2 regions of the Streptomyces sp. NPDC102283 genome follow, and region 1 is predicted to be linked to the other one. Evidence: riboswitches for the same ligand, from Rfam matches in the RefSeq annotation. Region 1 holds a riboswitch; the other holds the start of a gene.
What was found. Region 1 has a riboswitch for cyclic di-AMP ahead of ACIRJT_RS05105 (transglycosylase SLT domain-containing protein). Riboswitches for the same ligand answer to the same signal wherever they lie in the genome.
Positions count from the first base shown of each region.

Region 1 (3,396 bases):
GGGCGCACGGCGGGCGCCCCGGATCCGGCCCCCTAGAGGCCGCACTGTCGATCAGGCGCTGATCAAGCGCAGATCAACGCTGATCAGGCGTCGGCGGGACGCTCGGTCGGCACGAAGGAGCCGGAGGCCTCCAGCATGCCCTCGCGCTCCACGACCTTGACCCGCTCACGGCCCTGGGCCGCGCCCAGTGCCTGCTCGTGGGCGTCCAGCCTGTGCCAGCCCTCCCAGGTCGTGTAGCGCACGCCGCGGTCTTCCAGGAAGGCCTCGACGGCCTCCGGGGCGGGCGTCGCCGGCTCGGGCAGCCGCCCGGCGGCACGGTCCTCCAGGACACAGGCGACCGTCTCGTTGGCGTCGCCCTTGGTGTGCCCGATCAGACCGATCGGACCGCGCTTGATCCAACCGGTGACGTAGACCGAGCTCATGTGCTCGTCGCCGGCGATGACGCGGCCCGCCTCGTGCGGCACGGTGCCGGAGGTCACGTCGAAGGGGAGCTTGGGCAGCTCCTCCGAGTAGTAGCCGACGGCGCGGTAGACGCTCTGCATGTCCCAGTCGGTGAACCGACCGGTGCCCCGGACGTTGCCGGTGCCGTCCAGCTCGGTGCGCTCGGTGCGCAGTGCCACGACCTTGCCGTCCTCGCCGAGGATCTCGACCGGGGACTCGAAGAAGTGCAGGAACAGCTTGTGCGGGCGGTCGCCGACGTCGCGGATCGCCCAGTTCTCCAGGGTCTGCGCGACCATGTTGGCCTGCTTGTTCTCCCGGCGGGTCGCGATGGAGCCCTCGTCGTACTCGATGTCCTCGGGGTTGACGATGACCTCGATGTTGGGGGAGTGGTCCAGCTCCCGCAGCTCCATCGGGCTGAACTTGGCCTGTGCGGGGCCACGCCGCCCGAACACGTGCACCTCCAGCGCCTTGTTCTCCTTGAGGCCCTGGTACACGTTGTCCGGGATCTCGGTGGGCAGCAGCTCGTCCGCCGTCTTGGCCAGGACGCGTGCCACGTCCAGCGCCACGTTCCCGACGCCGAGCACGGCGACCTTCTCCGCGGTGAGCGGCCAGGTGCGCGGGACCTCGGGGTGTCCGTCGTACCAGGAGACGAACTCGGCCGCGCCGTAGGAGCCCTCCAGCTGGATGCCGGGCACGTCGAGCGCCCGGTCGGCCTCGGCGCCGGTGGAGAAGATCACCGCGTCGTAGAACGACCGCAGGTCGTCCAGGCCGATGTCGTGCGGGTAGCTGACGTTCCCGAAGAGACGGATCTGGGGCTTGTCCAGCACCTGGTGCAGAGCCTTGACGATGCCCTTGATCCGCGGGTGGTCGGGGGCCACGCCGTAACGGATCAGACCGAAGGGCGCGGGCATGCGCTCGAAGAGGTCGATAGAGACCCCCGGGTCCTGGCAGACCTCGGATTTGAGCAGCGCGTCCGCAGCGTAGATACCGGCGGGGCCGGCTCCGACAATGGCGACGCGGACGGGGCGTGTCATGGCGTGGTGATCCTTCGGGGCGGGCGAACGCGGGCAGGTACAGCGTACGTCGGAGGTAAGGGTTGGCTTACTAGTCTCCACCGCACACCGTAAGCGATCGCCCCGCGGGCTCTCCGACCGGCCCTGCCTAAAGTGTCCGATTAGTCCGTTTACCTGTGTCGTTATGGGTGATTTGTTTCTTTTAGGCGCCCTGTTCCATAAGGGGCTTATCGGGGATGTTGAGGCATTCGTTGGAGCTTGTTTTCGCCATCGTCGCAAGGGAGTGGTGAGCGTCACGTCCGGGGGCGCGGACGTGGAAGCGGAAGCATTGGTTCCCTTCTGTGTGAGGAAAGTTGACGGAGTGACGGAGCGACCCGATCCGGCAATTCCGCCTTTCGATCTTGTATGTAAAGGGAAATCCGGAATGCGGGGCTTGTTCTGTTCGGCGTTTCTCGCCTACGGTCACCGTCAATCCGGATGGAACGCCGAATCCTGCCGCCGTCCGGGAATCCGAAACCCACTCACGTACGGCAGGAGCGGGGGACCCAGGTAAGTCGCCGATCCGTAACCGGAACGGCTTGGGGTGAAGTCGCACGAGCGTGCGGCCAGACATCTCCCGTCTGAACCCGACAGCTCACCTCGCAGGCGCCGGAGAGGAAATCCCCCATGCCCGCACAGGGTAAGCACCGTCGTCCCCAGTCCACCTCGCTGCGTCGCGGCCTCGCCGTCGTGACCGTCGGCGGAGCCGTTCTCGCCCTCCCGGTGATCGGTGCCACCAGTGCCTTCGCGGCCCCCGCGCCCACCGCCGCGCCGCAGCAGGCCGTAGCGCCCACCTCGGTGGCCCAAGCGGATTCCGCCGTGAAGGCCGCGCCCGCCCAGCATTCCGTCGCGGCCGGTGAAACGCTTTCCAAGATCGCCCGCGCATATTCCGTCAGCGGCGGCTGGGAGAAGCTGTACGAAGGCAACCGGAAGATCGTCGGAGAGAATCCCGATCTTATTCACCCCGGTATCAAGCTGGCCCTCGGAACCAAGGCCGAGGCCCCTTCGGGCGGCAAGGTGGACAAGGCCGCCAAGGCTTCCCCGTCCGCCGCGCGCGGCGGAGAGGCGGACCGCGCCGACCGTTCGGAGCGCATCGACGCCGCTCCCGTGGCAAAGGCCGCTCCGGCCGCCGAGAAGGCCGTCACGTACACGAACGACCTCGACGGCTGGATCAAGGAGTCCCTGGCGGTCATGGCCGAACAGGGCATCCCCGGCACCTACGAGGGCATCCACCGCAACATCCTGCGCGAGTCCTCGGGCAACCCGGCCGCGATCAACAACTGGGACTCCAACGCGGTCAAGGGCACCCCGTCCAAGGGGCTGCTCCAGGTCATCGACCCGACCTTCCAGGCCTACCACGTGCCCGGCACCTCGACCGACAGCTACGACCCGGTCGCCAACATCACGGCCGCGTGCAACTACGCCGCGGACCGGTACGGCTCGATCGACAACGTCTTCGGCGCCTACTGATCCTCCTCGCCCGAGCCCGAGGGGCCCCGGACCTCATGGTCCGGGGCCCCTCCGTCATGCCGGGCGATGCCGGGAAGTTACCCCCGGGTTTCTAGTGACTTACCACGCGATCGACAGTAGAACCTGTTCCACTCTGTCGAGAGTGAGGGATGTCACATGAGCGAAACTAGCAAGTGGAATGGCGAGACCAAGGGTGTTTCGCGTCGGAAATTCATCGCTGGAACAGGTTCTCTTCTGGGTGCTGCGGCGATCGCCGGGCACACCGCACCGGCGTGGGCGGGCGTCCGGGCGGCATCAGCGCCGATCGGCTCCGGCGCCCGGGTGCCGGTCCTGGTCGTCGGCACCGGATACGGCGGCTCCGTGGCCGCCCTCCGGCTCGCCCAGGCCGGGGTCGACGTCCATATGGTCGAGATGGGCATGGCCTGGGACACTC
Region 1 is NZ_JBIWLQ010000002.1:143,703-147,098, reverse strand. It holds gene ACIRJT_RS05115 (SpoIIE family protein phosphatase) at 1-36, shown strand, start outside; gene ACIRJT_RS05110 (FAD-dependent oxidoreductase) at 84-1,475, opposite strand; cyclic di-AMP (ydaO/yuaA leader) riboswitch at 1,928-2,115, shown strand; gene ACIRJT_RS05105 (transglycosylase SLT domain-containing protein) at 2,121-2,963, shown strand; gene ACIRJT_RS05100 (GMC oxidoreductase) at 3,120-3,396, shown strand, end outside.

Region 2 (3,396 bases), on a different contig from region 1:
CCCCGAGCAGCGCGCCCGGCTGGAGGCCTCCCTGGCGGCGGGGGAGGACGCGCTGCTCGCCACCGGCATCGAGGAACTGCTCCGGTTCGACGGGCCGGTCGAGATGGCGACCTGGCGGTACGCCACCGAGGCGCTGACCCTGGGCGGCGAGGAGATCGCCGCCGGGGATCCCGTGCTGGTGGTGCTGGCGGCGGCCGACCGCGACCCGGAGCGGTTCACGGATCCGGACACCCTGGACCTTGCACGGCGTGACAATCAGCACCTCGGATACGGGCACGGCATCCACTACTGCCTGGGAGCGCCGCTGGCCAGGCTGGAGGGCCAGACCGCGCTGGCCACGCTGTTGAGACGCCTTCCTGACCTGCGACTTGCAGGAGAAGCTGGCGATTTGCGCTGGCGTGGCGGGCTCATCATGCGTGGTCTGCGCACTCTTCCGGTCGAGTTCGAACCGGGTAGCCGATCCGAAAAAAGTGACACAGTGTCAACTCTGTGACTTTCACGTGATCTGCGCTGCATCGACTTGTGACACACGTTCGAGTCCCGCTAGGTTCACGGTTCGACGCGTCGGTCGCACCTTGCTCACGCGTCACCTGTGCGCCGAAGCAGACACGGAGTCCGGCACGGAATCCGCTGCGCGGCGCCCAGGTCACTCGCTTGTCAGTCGCACGGAAGGCATACCCATGGGCTCCGCGAACGGCAGACACCGCCGCCCTCGTCAGGCACCCGCCATCATCGTCGCCGCAGGCGTGACGGGATCGGCCATCGCCATCCCGCTGCTCGGCGCAGGCGGCGCGCAGGCCGCCGAGGCCACCACCTGGGACCGGGTCGCCGAGTGCGAGAGCGGCGGCATGTGGAGCGCCGATCTCGGCAACGGCTACTACGGCGGGCTCCAGTTCTCGCAGGAGACCTGGTCGGCGTACGGCGGGACGGCGTTCGCACCCCGCGCCGACCTCGCCAGCCGCTCGCAGCAGATCTCGGTGGCCGAGAAGGTGCTGGACGACCAGGGCCCGAAGGCGTGGCCCAGCTGCGCCGTCATCTCCGGCCTCGCACTGGACGGCGGCCTGCCGGGCGTCGACCCGGGCACCTCGCCGTCCGCGGACCCGTCCGCCGATCCGTCGGCGGACCCCTCGGCCGACCCGACGACCGGCCCGACCGGTGAAGCGGACGCACCCGGCGAAACGGGTGAATCCGGCAAGTCCGGAGAAGCTGATGAATCCGGCAAGGGTGAGAAGGGTGACGAGGCGGACAAGGGTGGCAGTGGTGGCGCGGAGAAGGGGAGTGAGCGCCCCGACTCCTCGGTGACGCCCTCCGTCCCGCCCGCCCCCGACGCCTCGGACCCCTCCACGGTCCCCGACGCCTCGGCGGGCGAGGACGGCAGGGCGGGCAAGCACCGGGGCGCCCCCGCGCCCGAGGAGGCCGACGCGGGCCGGACGGACGGCCCCCGCGAATCCGGCCGGCACGCCTCGCGCGGTGACGGCGACGCGCGGGACGGCGGCGCTGCGGCCTCCGGCGGGTACACGGTGCGGCCCGGCGACAACCTCTGGGCGATCGCCGACGCGCAGGAGATCCCCGGCGGCTGGACCGGCCTGTACGAGGCGAACAAGGGCCTCCTGGGCTCCGACCCGGACCTGATCCTGCCCGGCCAGAACCTGGAACTGGGCCTGGACCGGGATGCGGACAGGAGCGCGGACAAGAGTGCGGACAAGGCGGCGCCGGAGGGTGCCGGGGCGTCCGCCGGGGCGCCCGCCGCCAACTGATCGAATTCGGGAAAACCCCCCGAAAATCGGGGCAGTTAAGAGACCTATGTCCACTTTTGCGTAAGTGAGACATGGGTCTCTTTGCTTCAACTGGCGCTTTTCGTCCGGCCGGTCCGGGCGTATCGCCCCCCACCTGCGGAAACGGCCCGCAGGCCACCGCGAGTTCGGGTTGATTGCCCCCTATGTCCATCTTTGAATGTCGGGGTTGCCTGTGTTTACGGTCGGAACCGCTCGCACCGCGGGCCCCGTCGACCGTCACGCCGAATCCTGCCGTCGGTCGAAGGGAACAGACGCGTAAGCGCCGTAGGCAGGAGCGGGGGACCCAGGTAGGCCGCCGGGTCCGGACGCCTCGTCGAGACCGACGAGGACGTACGGGAACGGCTTGGGGTGAAGTCGCGAGCAGCACCGTGCGACCGGGCAACTCATCAGCCCGAACCCGACAGCTCACCTCGTAGGCGTCGGTGAGGAGATTCGTTCCATGCTGCTGAACAGCAAGGGCAAGCACCGCCGCCCGTCCAAGGCCACCCGCATCGCCACCCTCGCGGGTGTCACCGGCGCCGCCATCGCCGTCCCGCTGATGGGCGCGACCAACGCTTCCGCCGCCTCCGTCGAGACCTGGGACGCCGTCGCCCAGTGCGAGTCCGGTGGCAACTGGTCCATCAACACCGGCAACGGCTACTACGGCGGACTGCAGTTCTCGCAGTCCAGCTGGGCCGCCGCCGGCGGTACGCAGTACGCCTCCCGTGCCGACCTGGCCTCCAAGGACCAGCAGATCGCCACCGCCGAGAAGCTTCTCGACCTGCAGGGCCCGGGCGCCTGGGCCTGCGCTGGCGCCGGCGGCCTCACCAACGACGGTGTGGACCCGGGCGTGAACACCGGCTCCGGCTCCGGCGAGAGCAAGCCCGAGCAGGCCCAGCCCGAGCGCCAGGCCGAGCAGCCCACCACGCGCTCCGAGCAGCGCACCGCTCCGCAGGCCGAGAAGAAGGCCGAGAGCAAGAAGACCGTCACCACCCCGACCGGCGAGAAGGTCCAGAAGGGCGACGGCGAGTACAAGGTCGAGGCCGGCGACACCCTGAGCACCATCGCCGGGGCGGAGGGCGTCAAGGGCGGCTGGAGCAAGCTCTTCGACCTCAACGACGACATCGTCAAGGACGCGGACCTGATCTTCCCGGGCCAGCAGCTCCACCTGAAGTAATCGCCGTCTCTCCTCCCCGGAGGGGAAGCGTCCGGCGGCACTTCCCCTCGCACGGCTTCCCGGCCCGGCGCGCTCGTCCCCCCAGCGCGCCGGGCCGGGTTCTTCGTGGGAGGCGGAGGCCCGTGGACTCGTATTCGTTCACCTCTTGTTGTTACCGCTCAGTAGATTTCTAGAGTTTTGTCCCGTGATGCAGGCCCTTGGGTCCTTTTTCGTCCCAGGAGGCGGGCGGTCGGCTGGCCGACGCGGCCGGGCCCGATAGGCTCGTGCCGCAAGGCCACAGTGACCCTGCACAACCAGTGTCAGATCCCAGAAGGAGATGCCTCGTGCCGTCCATCGACGTCGTCGTAGCCAGGGAAATCCTCGACTCCCGCGGCAACCCCACGGTCGAGGTCGAGGTTGGCCTCGACGACGGCAGCACGGGCCGTGCTGCTGTTCCGTCCGGCG
Region 2 is NZ_JBIWLQ010000005.1:383,568-386,963, forward strand. It holds gene ACIRJT_RS13175 (cytochrome P450) at 1-493, shown strand, start outside; gene ACIRJT_RS13180 (transglycosylase family protein) at 681-1,757, shown strand; cyclic di-AMP (ydaO/yuaA leader) riboswitch at 2,047-2,230, shown strand; gene ACIRJT_RS13185 (transglycosylase family protein) at 2,236-2,952, shown strand; gene eno (phosphopyruvate hydratase) at 3,276-3,396, shown strand, end outside.
Region 2: another riboswitch for cyclic di-AMP. It lies ahead of ACIRJT_RS13185 (transglycosylase family protein); the one in region 1 lies ahead of ACIRJT_RS05105 (transglycosylase SLT domain-containing protein).